4 regions of the Quatrionicoccus australiensis genome follow, and region 3 is predicted to be linked to each of the others. Evidence: predicted binding sites of a transcription regulator. Region 3 holds the regulator's gene; each other region holds the start of a gene.
The links. Region 3 encodes sigma-54, which starts transcription at its own class of promoters, with help from an activator protein. Its sites were predicted from a motif close to TGGCACGCTTNCTGCTNA; they were not measured.

Region 1: the regulator sigma-54 is predicted to act here: its motif matches at 2,288-2,305, upstream of rsxA (electron transport complex subunit RsxA).
Region 2: the regulator sigma-54 is predicted to act here: its motif matches at 2,936-2,953, upstream of nifH (nitrogenase iron protein).
Region 4: the regulator sigma-54 is predicted to act here: its motif matches at 2,138-2,155, upstream of nifB (nitrogenase cofactor biosynthesis protein NifB).

Annotation. Positions count from the first base shown of each region.
Region 1 covers NZ_CP075188.1:1,070,162-1,075,636, forward strand. The annotation lists gene nifA (nif-specific transcriptional activator NifA) at 1-499, opposite strand, end outside; gene nifL (nitrogen fixation negative regulator NifL) at 521-2,047, opposite strand; gene rsxA (electron transport complex subunit RsxA) at 2,338-2,916, shown strand; gene KI612_RS05225 (RnfABCDGE type electron transport complex subunit B) at 2,928-3,455, shown strand; gene rsxC (electron transport complex subunit RsxC) at 3,463-4,971, shown strand; gene KI612_RS05235 (RnfABCDGE type electron transport complex subunit D) at 4,968-5,475, shown strand, end outside.
Region 2 covers NZ_CP075188.1:990,674-996,148, reverse strand. The annotation lists gene KI612_RS04850 (nitrous oxide reductase accessory protein NosL) at 1-258, shown strand, start outside; gene KI612_RS04845 (nitrous oxide reductase accessory protein NosL) at 258-740, shown strand; gene KI612_RS04840 (bacteriohemerythrin) at 777-1,571, shown strand; gene KI612_RS04835 (NAD(+)--dinitrogen-reductase ADP-D-ribosyltransferase) at 1,638-2,453, opposite strand; gene nifH (nitrogenase iron protein) at 3,018-3,914, shown strand; gene nifD (nitrogenase molybdenum-iron protein alpha chain) at 4,024-5,475, shown strand, end outside.
Region 3 covers NZ_CP075188.1:4,115,395-4,120,869, forward strand. The annotation lists gene KI612_RS19495 (adenylate/guanylate cyclase domain-containing protein) at 1-720, shown strand, start outside; gene KI612_RS19500 (hypothetical protein) at 772-1,032, opposite strand; gene hprK (HPr(Ser) kinase/phosphatase) at 1,081-2,016, opposite strand; gene ptsN (PTS IIA-like nitrogen regulatory protein PtsN) at 2,026-2,475, opposite strand; gene hpf (ribosome hibernation-promoting factor, HPF/YfiA family) at 2,527-2,850, opposite strand; gene KI612_RS19520 (RNA polymerase factor sigma-54) at 2,865-4,331, opposite strand; gene lptB (LPS export ABC transporter ATP-binding protein) at 4,360-5,097, opposite strand; gene recX (recombination regulator RecX) at 5,094-5,475, opposite strand, start outside.
Region 4 covers NZ_CP075188.1:1,019,225-1,024,699, reverse strand. The annotation lists gene KI612_RS05010 (hypothetical protein) at 1-717, opposite strand, end outside; gene KI612_RS05005 (alpha/beta hydrolase) at 714-1,865, opposite strand; gene nifB (nitrogenase cofactor biosynthesis protein NifB) at 2,190-3,698, shown strand; gene KI612_RS04995 (4Fe-4S binding protein) at 3,699-3,977, shown strand; gene KI612_RS04990 (thioredoxin domain-containing protein) at 3,982-4,452, shown strand; gene KI612_RS04985 (FprA family A-type flavoprotein) at 4,514-5,475, shown strand, end outside.

The DNA of each region.
Region 1 (5,475 bases), 1.1 Mb from region 3:
CGCGCTCCTCGAGCAGGCCGTCTTCCGGCTGTTCGGGTTGGACGGCAAGGACGCCCTGCAGGTTGCCGCCGACCTTGATCGGCACGGCGATGAAGGGCAGGTCGGGCTGGTAGACGCCCTGGCGATTCAGGAAGCGCGGTTCGTCGGCAACGCGTTCGAGCTTGATGGTGCGTTGCTTTTCCAGGACCAGGCCGATGATGCCTTCGCCAGGGCCGTACTGGACGTCGGCCAGATCGGGGCCGTCCGGGTTGTACAGGGTATGAATGCTGAGCTTGCCGCTTTCCGGGTTGACGACGCTGATCAGGCCGCGCGTCAGGCCGGCTTCGTCGTGCAGGACGCGCAGGACGTCGCGCAGTGTTTCCTTGAAGGCGAGCGAGCGGCTGAGCACCCGGCTGACCGCGTAGAGCGCGGCGAGCAGCAGGATGTTCAGCTCGTGCGTTCGACAGTAGCCGCCCGCGGGCGGGCACTCGTCAGCAGAATGGATGATGTGTTCGTGCATGCTGTTCCCTTTTTCTTTTTCTTAGATCGGGTCGCCGTCGAGACGGAATTCGACGATTGCCGCGCAACCGCCGCTCGGACTTTCTGCCAGATCGATGATGCCGCCGTGGTCGGCGACAACCTGCTGGGCGCGCGACAGGCCGGTGCCGATATGGCGGCCGCTGCCGTTTTTGGCGGTGAAGAAGGGTTCGAAGGCCTTGTGCCGCCATTCGTGCGGAATGCCCGGGCCGGTGTCGAGCACGGCAATCACCACGCAGTCGCGCTCGACGGCGCTGGTCAGGCTCAGTTCGCGGCGTTTCCAGCCCTTGATGTTCATCGCTTCGATGGCGTTATCGACCAGGGCCTTGAACAGCATGCGCAATTGCAGTGGACGGCCGATGATCGGCGGCAAGGTCGCGGCCGGTTGCCAGTCGACGATGACGCCCGCGGCAAGCAGGCGCGGCGTGCAGATTTCGAGGACGTCGCGCAGGATTTCGTTGATGTTGATGCGCACGGCGATTTCCTGCGGGCTTTGCGGGATGACCTGGCGCAGCATTTCCATGTGTTCGCGGCTGGCGGCCAGGGCCTGCTGCAGCACGCCGGCGCTGGCCGGGTCGCGGCGTTGCAGCACGGAAGCAGCCGAGGCCATGACATTCATCGGTTCTTCGAGACGGAAGATGGCGGCCGAGAGGCCTTCGCGGATCGCCGCGGTGCGCTCCTCGTCGGCCAGCACGGCCTGGAGCACGGCGGCGCGCGCCTTTTCCTGCTCTTCGCGCAGGGAGGTGATGTCGGAAATGACCAGCAGCAGGCCCGGCTTGCCGCCGGTGTGGAGATAGCTGTCGGCTTCGTCGCCGTGCATCTCGATCACCGATGAGCTGACCGACAGCCAGCGCGGGCGGCCGGCGGCACGGTCGATACGCGCTTCGCGGCTGACAAAGCCGCATTTGCCGGGGGCGCTGGCCAGGCTTCCCAGCCAGTTCGGCATCACGCTGTCGAGCAGGGTGTGGGCCGGCTCCTTGACGCGCAGGTCGCTGACCAGCTTCTTGTATTCCTGGTTGTCGAGAATGACACGACCTTTCTGGTCGAGCAGGGCAAAAGCCATCGGAGCGGAATCGACGACCGATTCGATCAGTTGCTTCTGGTTGAGCACCATGCTTTCCAGGCGGCGCATCTCGGTGATGTCGCGGTGCATGCCGAGGAAGTGCGTGGTCTTGCCCTTGCTGTCCACGACCGGCGAGATGTGCAGTTCGGCGAGATAGCGTTCGCCGCCTTTCCTGACATTGAGCAGCTTGCCGGTCCACGGCCGCTGGGCGGCCAATTCGCCCCACATCGACTTGTACAGCTCGGGCGGGGTGGTGTGATTGGAGAGTACGGACTCGTTCTGGCCGATGATTTCGTCGGGGGTGTAGCCGGTGACGCGGGCAAAGGCTTCGTTGGCGAAGAGGATGTTGGCCTTGGGATCGGTGATCGAAATCGCCAGATCCGCCTGGTCGACCGCCTGGCGATAGGCCTCGGGCGGCAGTTCCGTCTTTTGCGCGTTGGGTGCCTGGGCACTGGGGACAGCCGACATGGTCATGCTCCTGATTAGTACGTTTGGTCTGGTCGTATGGGTGTTTGCTCCGTAATAAGCAGGTTCCGTGCCGCTCGCTGCAGGTCGTGGCGAAGGCGGCTTGCCGTCAGGCTTGCGGAGCAAATGCGACGAAATTCGTGTCGTCTTTGCGACATTGCCACTTCTGTGGTTTTGCCCTGTTTTGGTGCGTTGACCGCAAAATCGTGCATCGACGCGGGTTTGCGGGCGGTGCTGGCGATTTGGCACGTCTTGTGCAGAGAGGCAGGCGGTAAAACTGGAATCCGAAAGCCATGAGCGAATTTATTCTCCTGTTAATTTCCACCGCGCTGGTCAATAACGTCGTGTTGATCAAGTTCCTTGGCCTCTGTCCGGTCATGGGCGTCTCGAAAAGTGTCGATAGCGCGCTCGGCATGGGCCTGGCGACGACCTTCGTCATCATGCTCGCCACCGCTGCTTCCTGGATGCTCGATGCCTGGCTGCTGACGCCGCTCGGCCTGGGTTACCTGCGCATCCTGACCTTCATTCTGGTCATTGCCTCGGTCGTCCAATTCACCGAGATGTTCATCAAGAAAACCAGTCCCGGTCTCTACCAGTCGCTCGGCATCTACCTGCCGCTGATCACCACCAATTGCGCCGTGCTCGGTATTGCGCTGCTCAACGTGCAGCAGGAGTTCAGCCTGTTCAAGAGCCTGCTCTACGGTTTCGGTTCGGCGCTCGGCTTCACCATCGTGCTGCTGATTTTCGCCGGTCTGCGCGAACGCGTCGCCCTGGCCCGTGTGCCCGGCGCCTTCGTCGGGGCGCCCATCGCCTTCGTCACCATCAGCCTGCTGGCGCTCGCCTTCATGGGCTTCTCCGGCCTGAACGTCTAAGGGAGATCACAATGATTGTTGCCATTCTCAGCCTGACCCTGCTTGGTGCCGCTTTTGGCATCCTGCTCGGCATCGCCAACAAGTTCCTGCGCGTCGAGGGGAATCCGGTGGTCGAGGAACTGCTCGCCCTGATGCCCGGCTCCAACTGCGGTCAATGCGGCTTCCCGGGATGTTCCGGTGCCGCCGAGGCCATCGTCGACGGTTCGGCCGCGCCGACCTGCTGCCCGCCGGGCGGCAAGGCGCTGGCGGCGGCAATCGCCGAGAAACTGGGGATAGAAGTTGACCTGTCCGGCATGGTCGATGACGGCCCGAAAATCGCGCTGGTCGCCGAAGAGCTATGCATCGGCTGCTGCCGCTGCAGCAAGGTCTGCCCGACCGACGCCATCCTCGGTGCCGCCAAGCAGATTCACAACGTGCTGCGCGAGGCTTGTACCGGTTGCAGTGCCTGCATCGAAAAATGCCCGACCGAGGCCCTGGTGATGACGCCGGTGCCGGTGACCCTGCAACACTGGGTCATGCCCAAACCTCTGGCTGCGTGAGATCAACATGGGATTCATGAACCTCTTCAAGCATTTCCTCGGCAAGGACTGGGGTGTCCATCCGGCCGACCACAAACGGCCGGCCTCCGACGTGCCGACCCGCAAGCTGCCGATTCCGCCGCGCCTGCACCTGATGCTGTCGCAGCACGTCGGCGCCCCGTCCCGGCCGATCGTGCTGGTCGGCGAAAAGGTCAGGAAGGGCCAGCTGATTGCCGCCGCCCAGGGCAACATCTCGGCGCCGCTGCATGCCTCGACTTCCGGCACGATCAGCGCGATCGGCGAAATCACCGCGCCGCACGCTTCCGGCCTGCCCGGCATGGCGATCTCGATCGACAGCGATGGCGAGGATGCCTGGGTCGAAACCGAAGTCATCACTGATCCCTTCTCGCTCTCGCCCGAGGACATCGCCAAACGTGTCGCCGCCGCCGGTGTGGTCGGTCTGGGTGGTGCCACCTTCCCGTCCTCGGTCAAGCTCAATCTCGGTCGCCGTTCGAAAATCGACACGCTGATCATGAACGGCAGCGAGTGCGAGCCCTACCTGTCCTGCGATGACCGCCTGATGCGCGACCGCGCCGCCGACATCGTGACCGGTATCCGCCTGATGCTGATCTCGACCGGCGCCGGTGAGGCCAAGGTCGGTATCGAAGACAACAAGCCGGAAGCGATCGCCGCGATGCGCGAAGCCGCAGCCCGTTTCGACAATGTCACGATTTTCCCGGTGCCGGCGCGTTACCCGATGGGTTCCGACCGCCAGTTGATCGTCGAGCTGACCGGGCGCGAAGTGCCGTCCGATGCGCGTGCTGCCGACGTCGGCGTCATCGTCCATAACGTCGGTACGGCCTACGCCGTGCAGCAGGCGGTCTGTCTCGGCCGGCCGCTGGTCAGCCGGGTGATGACCCTGAATGGTGGTGCCGCCGCGACCCCGGGCAATTACGAAGTGCCGCTCGGCACGCTGATCAGCGACCTGGTCGCCTTTACCGGCGGCACGACGGGCGACGTCGCCAAACTGGTGATGGGCGGGCCGATGATGGGGACCATCCTGCCCCACATGCGGGTGCCGGTGATCAAGGGCACCAGCGGCATCCTGCTGCTCGATGCCAACGAGGCCGCGGGTGGCGAGGTCGAGGATTGCATCCGCTGCGGCAGTTGCGTCAAGGCCTGTCCGATGGGGCTGCTGCCGCTCGAAATGAGCGCGCGCATCCGCAACGACGAAATGGATGCCGCGGCCGATCTCGGTCTGGCCGACTGCATCGCCTGCGGCTGCTGCGCCTACGTCTGCCCCTCGCACATCCCGCTGGTCCAGTATTTCTACCACGCCAAGGGCGATCTCTACGCCCGTGAGCGCAACAAGCTGCGTACCGAGGCGACCAAGAAAATGGCCCTGCAACGTCAGGAACGTCTCGAGCGCGAGCAGCGCGAGAAGGTCGAGGCTGCCGCCAAACGCAAGGCCGAACGGGCTGCGGCTGCCGCCGCAGCAGCCGCAGCCGAAGCGGCCAAACAAGGAGAGTCCGCATGAGCACCAGCAGCCTGACTGCGCCACCGATCGCCTCGCCGCACGCGCACGGCGGCAATTCGGTCACCCTGACCATGTTCCGCGTCCAGCTGGCGCTGCTGCCGGCGACGCTGTTCGGCTTCTGGCTGTTCGGCTGGCCGTCGGTCTTCCTCTTCCTGCTCACCGTCTTGTCCTGCCTCGGTTTCGAGGCCCTGTCGCTCAAGCTGATGGGGCGGCAGCGTTTCAAGGGCACCCTGTTCGACGGCTCGGCCATGCTCACCGGCTGGCTGCTGGCGATGACCCTGCCGCCCTGGGCGCCTTGGTGGGTCGCGGTTTTGGGCGGTTTCATCGCGATCGTGATCGGCAAGCAGGTGTTCGGTGGTCTGGGCCAGAATGTCTTCAATCCGGCCATGGTGGCCCGCGTCGCCTTGCTGATCTCCTTCCCCGTGCCGCTGACCCAGTGGGTTTTCCCCCTGCCGCTGACTTCGCTGGCCGCGCCCGACTTCATCGACGGTCTGCGCATCTTCC
Region 2 (5,475 bases), 1.0 Mb from region 3:
CCGCGCCCCTTGCTGCCGGTCGATCAGCTGACCTACCTGATCGGCGCCGACCTCAAGCACGCGATGACCAAGCGCAGCAAGCACTCCTTCGCCAGTGCCGATGTCGCCAAGGAATTCCAGGCCAAGCACGGCGGCACCCTGGCCAAGTTCGACGACGCACTGCGCGAGTCCTATCTCGACATGGCCGCCGACGCCAACATGGTCCGCAAGAACCGCGCCGAGCGCCGTCGCCGCGCTGCCGAGCAGAAGCAGGGCTGATGCTGCGCCGCGCCTTTCTCGGCTTCTGCCTGGGCCTCTGGGTAAGCCTTGCGCTCGCCCAGAGCGTGCCCAAACCGGGCGCCAAAGACCTCTGCCCGGTGTGCGGCATGATCGTCTCGAAATACCCGAACTGGGTCGCCGTCGTCACCTGGAAGGATGGTCACAGCCATTTCTTCGACGGTGCCAAGGACATGTTCAAGTTCCTGCACGACCTGAAGAAATACGCGCCGGGCCACCGCAAGGAGGACATCGCCGGCATCTGGGTCACCGATTTCTACAATCTGGAACGGATGGATGCACGCCAGGCCTTGTTCGTCACCGGCTCCGACGTGCTCGGCCCGATGGGCCACGAGTTCGTGCCGCTCGCCAACCAGGCCGATGCCGACGACTTCCTCAAGGATCACAAGGGACGCCGGATCTACACCTTCAAGCAGATCGGCCCGACCCTGCCCGAACGCCTCGACAACGGCAAGTTCGACTGAACCGGTCGACTGCCCGAAAACGGGAAAAATGCCCGATTGTTTCTTGCCGGCATGCGATCAAACGCTCGTATTGATCACTTGGCGACCCCTGCCGACCGTAAAAACTTCACTCCCGGGCTGACACGGACACATCATGTGGCAGATAATTCGCCGCTGGTCGAAGCTTTCACTTTCGGGAGAAATCGCATGCCGAAGAAACTGTCCTGGAATCAAAATTACAGCGTCGGCGAACCGACGCTTGATGCCCAGCATCAGAAGCTGCTGCGCTTGTGCAATCGTTTATCCACGTGCCCGGCGGACAACGGCGCGACCGCCAACAAGCTGTTCTTCGAAATCCTCGCCGACCTTTCGGCCTACGCCCGCGAGCATTTCGCTACCGAAGAGTCGATACTCCGCGCCTGCAAATATCCCCGCCTGGCCACCCAGGAAGCAGACCATGCCGAATACGAAAGGCATGTGAACGCGTTTCTCAAGGCCGCCGAAACCGGCATGCCGGACAAGTCGGAGTTGCAGAAACTCCTGTCGAGCTGGTGGAAAGACCATATCCTGATTTCCGACATGGATTACCGGAATCACGTCATGGCCTTCAATCAGGCCGCGCAACCGGCCCGGGCGCCGCTTTCCGCACCGCAGCTTGCAGCCCTGCGCAAAAAGACCGGACTGAGCCAGGAACAGTTCTGGGGCAGGATAGGCGTTCCCCGCTCGTCAGGCTCACGCTACGAAGCCGGAAGCGCCATGCCGGACGCCATCCGCTTGTTGCTGCAGCTGGCCTATGGCAATGCGGATGAAGCGCAAACCTTGTTCGCCAGCCTGCGCAAGACAGCCGGCTAGGACGACAGACCGGGGCGCTTGCCGGCCCCGGCCGACAAGCCAGGCCTGCGGCACGCCGGCCGGAAATCAGATTGTCGACAAACTGACATCGACCACGCCGCCGATCACCAGGAACTCGTCTTCACCCTGCAGCACGCCGGGCAGCAAGCCGCAGTGGAAGAAAATCTTGGTCAGCGGGATGTCGACCGCCATGATGTAGTCGCCAAATTCGCAAGCGCGGTCGCGACTGCAGGTAAATGAACTGAGATTGTTGAGCAGGATGGTCTGGCGGCCACCCTTGCCCTTGGCCAGTACCTCGTGCTCGCCGACCCGGTTGATGCCGCGGTACAGCGTCACGTGCTGCGCGCCCTGATGGCGCAGCGCCAGTTCCCGCTGGCAGAAGGAATAGACCAGGTCGAACTGCGACTCCAGCGCATTGGTGCCATACAGGCCCTGTGAACGCATTTCCTGGTAGCGGCGATAGCCCTCGCCACTCGGGTCGCGCAAGGGCTCGCCGTGATAGCGCGGCATCAGGCCGAAACGCGATTCCACCCACCCCTTGAGCACGGCGCCCTCGCGGCTGTCGGAATCAAAACTCCAGCCGCGGATCATCCGGATGTAATTGGCCTTGGCCCGATTGCTGGCATGCCCGGTGTAGCCCATCTCCTCCAGCCATTCAAGCTGGAAACGCACGGTCAGGTAATCGCGAAAGACTTCCGCCGCCGTGCCGGGGGCCGCGGCGGCAAGACGGCGAAAAAGGTCGGCATGCAGTTCGGCGACGCCATCGATCAGGAGCGGACTGGGATATTGCTGGTAGGTCAGCCCCCCGAGCACGACGGCCGGCAGGTTGCAGCGGTTGATCGGCAGGCGCGCCTCGGCCGACAGGGCCGGGCCGCTTCGCAACGAATCAGACAGGAGACTGGCGTCTCCTGAACCGGGTTTTGTCTCGCTGACGCTCGACGCGTTGTGCGTTGCCCCGATGGGAAAGCCGGGACTGCCGCGCAACGGATCAGATAGGAGACTGGCGTCTCCTGAACCGGGTTTTGTCTCGCTGGCGCTCGACGCGTTGTGCCTTGCCCCGATCTGAAACCCGGGGCTGCCGCGCAACGAATCAGGTAGGAGACTGGCGTCTCCTGAGCCGGGTTTTGTCTCGCTGGCGCTCGACGCGTTGTGCGTTGCCCCGATCGGAAATCCGGGACTGCCGCGCAACGGATCAGGTAGGAGACTGGCGTCTCCTGAGCCGGGTTTTGTCTCGCTGGCGCTCGACGCGTTGTCGTCACCCCTACAAAGCGTGGGGGAATTGTCGGATGTTACCGCTTCACCCCGAGCCGGCTCTTTTTCTATTTTCATTTAATAATCAGCTGCTTAGATTGTTTTCGTCGACCTGGCACGCTACGTGCAGAAGGGATGGTGCGACTCATCAATGATTTCTTCGCAACTCGACTGACAGATCAAGGAGATTACACCATGGCAAAACTGCGTCAATGCGCCATCTACGGCAAAGGCGGCATCGGCAAGTCCACCACCACCCAGAATCTGGTGGCTGCACTCGCTGAATCCGGCAAGAAAGTAATGATTGTGGGTTGCGACCCGAAGGCCGACTCGACCCGCCTCATCCTCCACTCCAAGGCTCAAACCACCGTCATGCACCTGGCTGCTGAAGCCGGCTCCGTGGAAGACCTGGAACTCGAAGACGTCATGTCCATCGGTTTCGGTGGCGTCAAGTGCGTCGAATCCGGTGGCCCGGAACCCGGCGTCGGCTGTGCCGGCCGCGGCGTTATCACCGCCATCAACTTCCTTGAAGAAGAAGGCGCTTACGACGACGAACTCGACTTCGTGTTCTACGACGTTCTCGGTGACGTGGTCTGCGGTGGCTTCGCCATGCCGATTCGCGAAAACAAGGCCCAGGAAATCTACATCGTTTGCTCCGGCGAAATGATGGCCATGTACGCTGCGAACAACATCGCCAAGGGTATCGTGAAGTATGCAAATTCGGGTTCCGTCCGTCTGGCCGGCCTGATCTGCAACTCGCGCAACACCGACCGCGAAGACGAACTGATCATGGCCCTGGCTGCTCGCCTGGGCACCACCATGATCCACTTCGTGCCGCGTCACAACGTCGTGCAGCACGCTGAAATCCGCCGCATGACCTGCGTTGAATACGATCCGTCGCACAAGCAGTCCGACGAATACCGCGCCCTGGCCAACAAGATCAACAACAACACCAACTTCGTCATCCCGACCCCGATCGAGATGGAAGAGCTGGAACAGCTGTTGATGGAGTTCGGCATCATGGAAGTCGAAGACGAATCCATCGTCGGCAAGACCGCAGCCGAACTGGCCGCCGAAGCCGCCGCAGCCTGATCGTAGTTCCCGGTTCGCTGCTGCGGCAGCGAACCAGTACCGCCAAGCATTCAACCAACTGTTGGCGTCGTGCACAGATAGTTGCCGGCGCAACGAAAGGAGTTTCACCATGGCAGCGCTCACCCGCGAAGAAACCGCGAGCCTCATCGCCGAGGTTCTTGAGGTTTATCCCGAGAAGGCCAAGAAGGACCGTGCCAAGCACTTGATGATCAACGACAAGGAACTCGAGTCGTCGAAGAAGTGCATTACTTCCAACCGCAAGTCCCTGCCGGGCGTCATGACCATGCGTGGTTGTGCCTACGCCGGCTCCAAGGGTGTGGTCTGGGGTCCGATCAAGGACATCATCTCCATCTCCCACGGTCCGATTGGTTGCGGTCAGTACGCCCGCGCCGGTCGTCGCAACTACTACGTCGGCACCACCGGTGTCGATGCCTTCTGCGAAATGAACTTCACCTCGGACTTCCAGGAGAAGGACATCGTTTTCGGCGGCGACAAGAAGCTCGCCAAGCTGATCGACGAAATCGAAATGCTCTTCCCGCTGAACAAGGGTATCTCCGTTCAGTCCGAGTGCCCGATCGGCCTCATCGGTGACGACATCGAAGCCGTCTCCAAGAAGGCTGCTGCAGCCCTCAACAAGCCGGTCGTGCCGGTGCGTTGCGAAGGCTTCCGCGGTGTTTCCCAGTCCCTGGGCCACCACATCGCCAATGACTCCGTGCGCGACTGGATCATCTCCAACCGTGACGGTCAGGCTTTCGAAACCACCCCGTACGACGTCGCCATCCTCGGCGACTACAACATCGGTGGTGACGCCTGGGCCTCCCGCATCCTGCTCGAAGAGATGGGTCTGCGCGTCGTTGCCCAGTGGTCCGGCGACGGCACCCTGGCCGAAATGGAGAACACCCCGAAGGTCAAGCTGAACCTGCTGCACTGCTACCGTTCGATGAACTACATCTCCCGCCACATGGAAGAGAAGTACGGGATTCCCTGGCTCGAGTACAACTTCTTCGGCCCGACCAAGATCAAGGAATCGCTGCGCAAGATCGCTTCCTTCTTCGACGACAGCATCAAGGAAGGCGCCGAGCGCGTCATCGAGAAGTACACCCCGATGATGGATGCCGTGATCGCCAAGTATCGTCCGCGTCTCGAAGGCAAGAAGGTCATGCTCTACGTCGGCGGTCTGCGTCCGCGTCACGTGGTTGGCGCTTACGAAGATCTGGGCATGGAAGTGGTCGGTACCGGCTACGAATTTGCCCACAACGATGACTACGATCGCACGATCAAGGACATGGGCGACGCCACGCTGATTTACGACGACGTCACCGGCTACGAGTTCGAAGAATTCGTCAAGGCCATGAAGCCTGATCTGATCGGCTCCGGCATCAAGGAAAAGTATGTCTTCCACAAGATGGGCATTCCTTTCCGCCAGCTCCACTCCTGGGATTACTCGGGCCCCTACCACGGTTGTGACGGTTTCGCCATTTTCGCCAAGGACATGGACCTGACCCTGAACAATCCGTGCTGGAACCTGATGAAGACTCCCTGGCAGAAGGATGGCTCGGAA
Region 3 (5,475 bases):
GTCGGCGATGAAGTACTGGCTGCCTTCGAATCGGCAGAGGATGCCTGCCAGGCCTCGATCGACATGCAACAGCGCATTGCCGATCTGCCACCGGTTTCCGGCCTGAAGCTGACTATCCGCATCGGTCTGCACGCCGGGCTGGTCAATGAAACTGATGGCGAATTGAGTGGCGAGGTAATCACCACCGCGGCTCGCGTGGTCGGCCTGGCGCGACGTGACCAGATCCTTGGCAGTACCGCACTGATTACCGAACTCGGCCCGATCGGTGCACTCAACACCCGCCCGATGCCGAGTCTGGGCACCATTCAGGAGAATGGCGAGCAACTCGACATTTTTCAGATCGATTGGTCCGCAAACGTGGTGCCCGGCCAGTTCAGTTCGCTCAGCGTCATGCCGGTCGACCGTCTCTGCGTCCGCTATCATGGCCAAGCCCATCTGCTCGATGACAAGGTGCGGGTTCTTACCTTGGGGCGCGATCCCGGCAGCAAGCTGTACATCTCGGATCGCAAGGCCTCGCGGGCGCACGCCCGCATCGAAAAACGCAACAATGGTTACTATCTGGTCGATACCAGTACCAACGGTACCTTTGTCAATTTTGCCGGCCAGCAGGAAGTGCTGGTTCGCCAGCACGAGATCCTGATGCAGGGCAGCGGCATTATCTGCTTTGGCGCCTCGATCAAGGACCCCAAGGCGGACCAGGCAACTTTCGAACACCTGTAAACGAAAACAGGCCATCTTTCGATGGCCTGCTCTGGCAGCCTGGAACGGCTATTATTTGGCGCCAGCCTGGGCGTCAGCCACACATTTCTTCACAAAACTGTTACGCGCGGCACCGGCCAGTTTCTTTTCCTTGGCAGTCGATTCGCAGGCGGTAACTTCCGGCCCCTTGGCGTCGGCTTGGCACTTCTTCATAAAGCTGTTCTTGGCAGCACCAGCCAGTTTCTTTTCCGCGGCGCGGGCAGCGCAATCATCTGCAGCGTAAACAGAAGAAGCGGCCATCACGAGAGCAAGCAGGCTAAGCAATTTTTTCATTAACGACTCCTGAATCAGTAGGGAAAAGGCTCGCAGACTATCGGCGATTCAGGCGTCATCGTCAAGCATGATGCGCTGCTGACGATCCATGAAATCCTGCATGCTGTCGATACCGCGCAATTGCAGGATGGTATTGCGCACAGCAGCTTCAAGGAGGACCGCCAGATTGCGTCCGGCCGCGACCGGGATCAGCACCTTGCGTACCGCAACACCAAGCACTTCCTGGGTCTGGGCATCGAGCGGCAAGCGCGGCGCATCGCTGCCAGCCAGTGCCTTTTGCAGATGGACAATCAGTTTCAGCTTCATTTTCCGGCGCGATGCGGTTTCGCCGAAAATGGTCCGGATATTGAGCAAGCCAAGGCCGCGCACCTCGAGAAAGTCACGCAGCATGCCCGGACAGCGCCCTTCGATGGTGGTCGGTGCGATACGCGCCATTTCGACCACATCGTCAGCAACCAGACCGTGGCCGCGGGAAATCAGCTCAAGGGCCAGCTCGGATTTGCCGACTCCGGAATCACCGGTAATCAGGACGCCCATGCCCAGCACATCCATGAAGACACCGTGCAGATTGACGGTATCCGCCAGTCGAGCCGAGAGGTAGATGCGCAGCAAGTCGATGACCGCCGAGCACGGCTTGGGTGACAGGATCAAGGGGGTATTGTACTGACGGCAAGCTTCCGCCAGCATCGGCGGCGGCGTCAGACCATCGGCAACGATGACGGCCGGCGACTGCGCCTCCAGCAAATCCTGGAACATCTGGCCGAAACGGCGCTCGCCGATGCGCATGGCCCAGTCATACTCGGCCTGGCCCATGACCTGCAGGCGCTCCGGGTGGATGACATTGATATGGCCGACAACATCGGCACCATAGTTGTTTGCCGCCTTCAGCTCGATCATGCAATCGCTTTGCTGGCCGGCTACCCAGTTGAGCAACAGCTTGTCGCGGTTGTCCTCATAGAGCTGGACCAGGCTGATGTGGCGCACGGCTGAACGTCAGGACTGGAAAAGGGTCACGATCGCGGCCGCATCCGGTGCCGCCAGCAGGGCTTCACGGAAGGTGCGATCGGAAAAACGCTGGGCGAGTTCGGAAAGAATCTGCAAATGCTGCTCGGTTGCCTGTTCGGGAACCAGCAGGACGAAGAGCAGATTGACGGGCCGGCCATCCGGGGAATCGAAGGGCACCGGAGTCGTCAGGCGCATGAAAGCGCCGGAAGCCTGTTTGAGACCCTTGATACGGCCATGCGGAATGGCAATGCCCTGACCGAGGCCGGTCGAGCCGAGTTTTTCACGGGCGAACAGACTGTCGAAAATAACCGAGCGAGCGAGTCCGAGATGACTCTCGAAAAGCATGCCGGCCTGTTCGAACACCCGTTTTTTGCTGCTGGCATCAAGGTCGAGAAGAACCTGCGAAGCCGGCAGAATATTCGTTAGGGGGTTGTTCATAGGGGATTTGAAAACCAGGGCCGCAGCACAAGTGCCGCGGCCGGTCGGCTATTAGTCAGCCATGTGGTGTACAGGCTTGTCACCGCGATGGTGATCCTGGACCTTTTGCTTGTACTTCTGAACCTGACGGTCCAGCTTGTCAAACAGCGCATCGATGGCGGCGTAGAGGTCATCGCCGTTCTCTTCAACGTGAATGTCCTTGCCCGGCACATGCAACGTCACTTCAGCCTTCTGCTTGAGCTTCTCTACGGACAGAACCACGTTAACACCGGTGACTTTGTCAAAATGGCGAACGACGGGATCGAGCTTGTTCTCGACGTATTCGCGCAATGCCGGGGTTACTTCGATGTGGTGACCAGCGATCTGCAGATTCATTTTTTCTCCTCTCTCTACAGGGTCTTGCGTAAATTGACCGGCGGGATGTTGAGTGACTCGCGATATTTGGCTACCGTGCGTCGGGCTACAACAATTCCCTGCTGGCCTAGTATTTCGGATAATTGACTATCCGACAAGGGCTTCTTGCCATCCTCGGCACTGATCAATTGCTTGATCAGGGCGCGAATGGCGGTGGCAGAACAGGCACCACCGGTATCGGTGGACACATGACTGCCGAAAAAGTATTTCAATTCAAAGATGCCGCGCGGCGTCGCCATGTATTTCTGGCTGGTGACGCGCGAGACGGTCGACTCGTGCAAACCGAGAATATCGGCGATTTCGCGCAGGACCAACGGCCGCATGGCGACTTCACCATGTTCGAAAAACTGGCGCTGACGATCGACAATGGCCTGCGTCACGCGGTGGATGGTCTCGAAACGCTGCTGCACGTTCTTGATCAGCCAGCGTGCTTCCTGCAACTGGCCGGTCAGGTTGCCATTGCCGCGCCGCTGTCTCGACAGAATCTCGGCATACAGACGGTTGATGCGCAGGCGCGGGTAGGCATCCGGATTGATGTAGGCGGTCCATTTGCCCTTGAGCTTCCTGACCATTACGTCCGGCGTGATGTAGCGCGCCTCGGTCTGCGAGAAACGCGCCCCCGGCCGCGGATTGAGGCTGACGATCAGGGATTGTGCCGCCTTCAGTTCATCGTCGTCACAGGCGGTCAACCGGCGAATTTTGGCAAAATCGCGCGCCGCGAGCAGTTCCAGATGCTTCTCGACGATCGCCAGGGCAAGCGCCTGTACTTCGTCGGCCGGCATCGCTTTCAATTGCAGCGCCAGGCATTCGCTGGGGCTGCGCGCGCCGATCCCGGTCGGATCGAAATGCTGGATGTGGTGCAGGGCGATTTCCAGCTCTTCGAGCTCGATCTCGTATTCCGGCGGCAGGGTTTCCCACAGCTCCTCAAGCGTGGCCGAGAGATAGCCGTCATCGTCCAGCGCTTCGATCAGGAAACGGACCAGGCTGCGATCGCGTTCGCTGAGCTGGGTCATGCCCAGCTGCCAGCCGAGATGTTCGCGCAGGCTGGTGGCGGCCGAATGGATGTCGCGTGAATCGCTGTCGTCGTCTTCATCACGCCCGGCACCGGTAAAGGTCCCGGCATCGGAAGCCCAGCGATCATCATCGACTTCGGAAGGTGCGCTCGGCACTTCCTGCTCGCGTTCCTCGCGCGGATCACGTTCGCGCTCTTCAGTCGGTTCGCTGCGCGTCGTTTCGTTGGCCGGTGAATCGAATTGCTGCGCCGCCCCAAAGGATTCCGTACCGGCCTCGTCCTCGCGCTCCAGCATCGGATTTTCCAGCAGGTAACGCTCGATTTCCTGCTGCATCTCGACCGTCGACAACTGCAATAGCTTGATCGACTGCTGCAACTGAGGCGTCAGTGCCAGATGCTGGGATAGTTTTAGTTGGAGAGCTGGCTTCATCGGTTCGGGTTGGGGTGCAGCCTAACGGTCAGAGCTTGAAATGCTCGCCGAGATAAACCTTGCGGACGCTTTCATTATCAACGATTTCGTCCGGCCGTCCAGACGCGAGAACGCGTCCGGCGTTAATAATATAGGCGTGATCGCAGATACCGAGCGTTTCGCGCACATTATGGTCGGTAATCAGGACACCGATGCCGCGCTCCTTGAGGAAGCGGATGATCTTCTGGATCTCCAGTACAGCAATCGGATCGACACCGGCAAACGGCTCGTCGAGCAGGATGAAGCGCGGGTTGGTGGCCAGGGCGCGGGCGATTTCGACGCGGCGGCGCTCACCACCGGAGAGGGCGGCCGCATTGACGTGCCGGACATGCCCGATGTGCAGTTCGCTGAGCAGGCCTTCGAGGCGGTCGTCGAGTTCCTGCGCCGGCAGCTTGAGCAGCTCGAGCACGGCACGGATGTTCTCTTCGACATTGAGCTTGCGGAAGACCGAGGCTTCCTGCGGCAGGTAGGACAGGCCGAGGCGGGCCCGGCTGTGCATCGGCAGGTGGGTGAGGCGGACATCGTCGATATAGACCTCGCCGCCATCAGCCGCGACCAAGCCGACAATCATGTAGAAACAGGTGGTCTTGCCGGCCCCGTTCGGGCCGAGCAGGCCGACGACCTCGCCGCTTTTGACATCAAAGGAAACATCCTCGACCACCGTCCGCGACTTGTAGCGCTTCTTGAGGTTGTGGGCACTCAGGGTGGACACTTTGACATCGCTCATTCATCGGCTCCGCGCATGACACGGCGAATCGCGTCGCCGGAAAAACCGCGATATTGCAAAAAACGCATCTGTTTGGCCCGCTCGGCTGCCGATTGCGGCAACTCGCGGAATTTTCTCGCCCATACCGCCTTGCAACGCTCGGCTTCATCGCCGGCCTCGGGCAAGGCATCGGCAATGTCGTCATCACCGATGCCGCATTGCCGCAGTTCCTGCTTCAGCCGCGCATTGCCGTAGCGCCCGGCACGGGCGACGACGCGCTGACTGGCGTAACGCGAATCGGACAGCAGGCGCTCGGCCTGCAGGCGTTCGAGCACGGCTTCGAGCTGTTCTTCCGACTCCGCCTGCGCGGCGAGCTTGGCCTTCAACTCCGCCCGGCTG
Region 4 (5,475 bases), 1.1 Mb from region 3:
CCGGCCGCTGATGCGCGCCGCGACCCGGACCTGCAGTTTCAGCTCGCCGGTCTTCAGCGGCTTGACCAGCCATTGCCAGCGCAGCGGAACCTTGGGCAATACCGGCTGGACGATGGGGCCGGCCGGATTGACCTCGAACTCGCCGTTGAAAACCAGCAGTTCGGCAACCACCTCGTTGCCGAGTTCGACGACCAGCCGCCCGGTATCGACCTCGCCCGCCGCCGGCTTGATCTTCAAGGCCAGATTGCGCCCGAGATCGGCCTCGCCGACTTGTTGATCGAGCCAGAGTTCGACCGGATAACTGCGCCCGATGTGCATCTCGCGCGTCACGCTGTAGGCGAGACTGGCCTCGACCAGTTCGGGCGGCGGCGTTTCGGCTTCGAGGAAGGCGACTTCCGGCGTTTGGCTGGCCGCGCGGCGCGCTCTTACCGGGCGGGCCGAGCCGCGATGCGGGGCGCTCGTTGCGACAGCAACCGGTGCCGCTGCAACAGCCTGCGCCTCGCCCGGTAGCGCATTTTCCGGCGGTGGCGCCGGCAGCGTCGGAGCAGGCACTGGCATTGGCGCCACGGCACTGGCCCGAACCGGCATTTCTGCCGCTGGCGAAGAGTCGACCGCTGACGAGGCGCAGCCGCCGAGTCCAAGCAACAACAGGAGTATTGCCAGCCAGCTCAGCGGTCCACGCCGCAAAAAGGGCAAAAATCCGGAGAACTTGATCATGGCGCCACCTGCATCGTCCAGCAATTGTCGAGATTGGCGTTGCGCGCACGCTGGCGCAGCGCATCGTCCTGCGCCCGACCATCGATGCTCAGGCGGATGTCGGCATTGACGCTGCCGCTCAGGTAATAGCTGTGGCCGGTGAAGTCGCTGACCACCGGCGTGCAATCAACCTGATGGATCTTGTTGTGCAGCTGCGCCGGATGCGCGGCGCCGTTATGGCCGAGGCGCTCCGGATTGCCCTTGGTGTAGTCGGAGACATACATCGCCTTGTCGTGACGGTTGTAATAGAGCGTCACCTGGCGTGCGATCTGGTTGATCCGGCCAAGCGCCTTGCCCTCTTCCAGCGCATCGTCGTCGAGATCGGGCGCACACAGGAAGACATGCTCGAACAGGCGCGGCAGGGCGTTGCCCGGCGAGAAGTCGTAGAGCCGGGCGAGCGCATTTTCGAGCAGGAAATTGCCCATCGAATGGCAGAGCAGATGAATGTCCTGGCCGCACAGTTCACGTCCGCCGGCGCGTGCCTTGTCACGCAGGCCGACCAGGAAATCGCGCACCTTGAGGAAGGCGCGCCCGACCGCACCGCCCGAGCCGGCCGCCTCGGTGCGGTCCGACTTGTAGGACACCCAGGGCAGCGCCGCGCCGTCCGACGGCCAGGAGAAAAGGACGACCGAGAGGTTCTGCGCCGGATCGCGCCGCGGGCTGTTGTCGAGCATCAGTTGCAGGGCCAGTGCGCCACCCACCGCCTCGTTCCACTTGACGTTGAAGCCGTGGATGTAGATCAGCACGTCGCTGCTCGCCTCCATCAGGCACATCAGGTCCTCGAACATGGCGAGCGAGCCGAGCTTGGCATGTTTCTGCGCGACATCGGCAATATCCTTGCTGATCGTCTCGGGATAGACATCGATGCTTGCCGTTGCCGCACAAGTTGCCAGGTACTCGCTGAGTTTCTCGCCATTGCCCCTGCCGAGCGGGCCGACATCGGCCTTGAGGCACTTCTTGATCTGCGCATCGGCGGCCTTGACGGTCAACACGCCAAAACGCAGGTTTTCCATGCCGTCGTCGCTGAACTTGGTGCCGTAGCCATCGGGATGCAAGGCATCGCCCAGATGGTGCCGGTTGGTCGCATAAAACAGTTTCAGGTTTGCCATGCTGCATCTCCCCCCGTGAATGCGTCCGGGCTGCCTGCGGCAGATTACGTCGCCCCGCCCCCGGAATCCTGATGATTGTAGGAGCACGCCGCGCGAAGTCAATCAAATGACATACACCAATGTCTTGAAGCAGCAAATTTTCGAAAACCAGTGAGGGCTGTCAGCCGGCAAAGTCGGAAAGCCCGCGCCGGGCTGTCGCGTTTCTGACAAGGCACCCGACAGAAGCCAAACAACAAACAGACAAGTTATTGATTTAAATAACATAAGACGACTGGCACAGCGATTGCTGAATAGGCTGCGAACCGATTTCGAGGAGCCTTCATCGTGGAACTTCCAGTTATCAGCAATACCCCGCCAGCCGCAGAAGGCGGCGGCTGCGCCTCCAGCGGTTGCGGCAGTGCGCCCGACGCGCTGGCCCACCTGCCCGACCACATCCGCGCCAAGGTTCAGGATCACCCCTGCTATTCCGAAGAAGCGCACCACTACTTTGCCCGCATGCACGTTGCCGTGGCCCCGGCCTGCAACATCCAGTGCAATTACTGCAACCGCAAGTATGACTGTTCCAACGAATCCCGTCCGGGCGTCGTTTCCGAAGTGCTGACGCCGAAACAGGCGATCAACAAGGTGCTCGCCGTCGCGGCCGAAATCCCGCAAATGACGGTACTCGGCATCGCCGGCCCCGGTGACCCTCTCGCCAACCCGGCCCGCACCTTCGAGACTTTTGAAGAGCTTTCGGCGCGCGCCCCGGACATCAAGCTCTGCGTGTCGACCAACGGCCTCAACCTGCCGATGTATGTCGACCGCATCGCCCAGCACAACATCGACCACGTGACGATCACCATCAACTGTGTCGATCCCGAAGTCGGTGCCAAGATCTACCCGTGGATCTTCTGGGAGAACAAGCGCATTTTCGGCGTCGAAGGCGCGCGCATCCTGATCGAGCAGCAGCAGAAGGGTCTGCAGATGCTGACCGACCGCGGCATCCTGGTCAAGGTCAATTCGGTGCTGATCCCCGGCGTCAATGACGAGCATCTCAAGGAAGTCTCGAAGATCGTCAAGGCCAAGGGCGCCTTCCTGCACAACGTCATGCCGCTGATCGCCGAGCCGGAACACGGCACCTACTACGGCATCATGGAACAGCCGGAACCGACGCCCGAGCAACTGCAGGAACTGCAGGACGCCTGTGCCGGCGACATGGCGATGATGCGCCATTGCCGCCAGTGCCGTGCCGATGCGGTCGGCCTGCTCGGCGAGGACCGCGGCGACGAGTTCACCATGGACAAGATCGACGTCATGGAGGTCGATTACGAAGCCGCCATGGTCCGCCGCAAGGAAGTGCACGACTCGATCATCGAACAGCTTGAAGCCAAGCGCGGCAACGTCAAGCCCAAGGCCGAAGAACTCGGCATTCCGGCCGATGCCCGGCCGGTGCTGATGGCGGTCGCCGGCAAGAACGGCGTCGTTGCCGAGCACTTCGGACACGCCCGCGAATTCCTGATCTACGAAGCCTCGCCGGCTGGCGCGCGCTTCATGAGCCATCGCAAGACCGAACTCTACTGCGGCGGCATGGATGCCTGCGGTGACGGCGACGTCGTCGATGCCGGCGCCACGGAATCGCTGCTCGAACGCAACATCCGCATTCTTGAAGGCTGCGAAGTGGTGCTCTGCTCCAAGATCGGCTACGAGCCCTGGGGCAAGCTGGAAGCCGCCGGCATCGTGCCGAATGGTGAACACGCGATGGAGCCGATCGAGGAAGCGGTGATGGCGGTGTACAAGGAAATCGCAGCGACCGGCAAGCTGAGTCCGTCCGCAGAAACCCTGAAGGTGGCGTAAATGGCCCTCCAAATTACCGAATCCTGCGTCAATTGCTGGGCTTGCGTCGATGTCTGTCCGAACGACGCGATCTACGAAGACAAGCCGCATTTCCTGATCGCCGACGATAAATGTACCGAGTGTCTGGGCGATCACAGCGTGCCGCAATGCGCTGCGATCTGCCCGATTGAAATGGCCATCGTCGATGAACTGGGCGCTTTCCTGAACCCGCCCGGTTCGCTGACCGGCATCCCGATTGAAAAGCTGAAGCAATTCGGCCTCTGGAAAGAAGCGGCATAACCCTATGGCAGTTGTCACGTTTTACGAAAAACCCGGTTGCAAGGGCAATCTTCGCCAGAAGACCCTGCTTGCTGCAGCCGGCCACACCGTGCAGGCGAAAAACCTGAAAACCGAGGCGTGGACCGCTGAGCGCTTGCTTGCCTTCCTCGGCAAGCTGCCGATCGGCAGCTGGTTCAACCCGGCGGCACCGGCGATCAAGGCCGGGCAGATCGTGCCGGAGAACCTCGGTTTCGAGCATGCCGTCAATCTGCTGCTCGAAAACCCGCTGCTGATTCGCCGCCCGTTGATGGAAATCGGCGAGGAGCGCATGGTCGGTTTCGATGTCGCAGCGGTCGACGCCTGGATCGGGCTGAATGACGTCGAATTGCCGGCAGGCAATATCGAAGCCTGCGTGCATGGTCCCGAAGGCCACGGCAGCTGCGGCAGCCATGAACATGAGGACGAGGCTGAACATGACGGCTGCGGCGGTCACTGACCACGAGTCCTGCGCCAGCGGGACAATGGTCCCGACTCGGGCCGAAGGCCCGGCCACGAGCGTGAGCAAGGCGCCCGGCAGCTCGGCCGGGGAGCCTTATCTTGCAGTAGAAATCGCGCCGGGCGTCCACTGGGTGGGCGCCCTCGACCCGCATCTGCGCACTTTCGACATCATCCTGAAAACCGCCAACGGCACGAGCTACAACGCTTATGTCGTGCGTGGCGAAACGGGCGTGGCGGTGATCGATACGGTGAAGGAAAGCTTTGCCGACGATTTCTTCCGCCGCCTCGAATCGGTGGCCCGTTACGACGAAATCACCACCATCGTTCTCAACCACCTCGAGCCGGACCACAGCGGCGCCCTGCCCGAGTTGCTGAAGCGCGCACCCCAGGCCCGCGTTTACCTGTCGAGCCGCGCCCAGATGATGCTGAAGGCACTGTTGAAGCCTTCCGGCGAAAAACCGCCCGAATACATTCCGGTCACCACCGACGACACCGTCGACCTCGGCGGCCGGACGCTGCGTTTCCTGCATACGCCCTACCTGCACTGGCCGGACACGCAGTGCACCTATCTCGAGGAAGACGCGATCCTGTTTACCGGCGACGTCTTCGGCTGCCATTTCTGCGACGGTCGGCTGTTCAATGACCGGGTCGGCGATTTCCGCTTTTCCTTCGAGTACTACTACGCCCACATCATGCGCCCCTTCCGCGAGTACGTGCTCGACGCGATGGCGCTGATCGAGCCGCTAGCCCTGCAACTGATCGCGCCGGCGCACGGCCCCATCCTGCGCCACCAGCCGCGCGACTACGTGCTGCGCTACCGCGAACTCGCCTCGCCCCGCCTGTTCAACGAAGCGCGCAGCGAAAAGACCCTGGTCGTCTTCTACATCTCGGCCTACGGCAACACCCGGCGCATGGCCGAAGCGCTGGCCGCCGGTGCCGAACGCATAGACGGCGTACGTGTCTCGCTGTACGACCTCGAAGGCGGCGAATCCGGCATCTTTACCGACCTGATCGAGGAGGC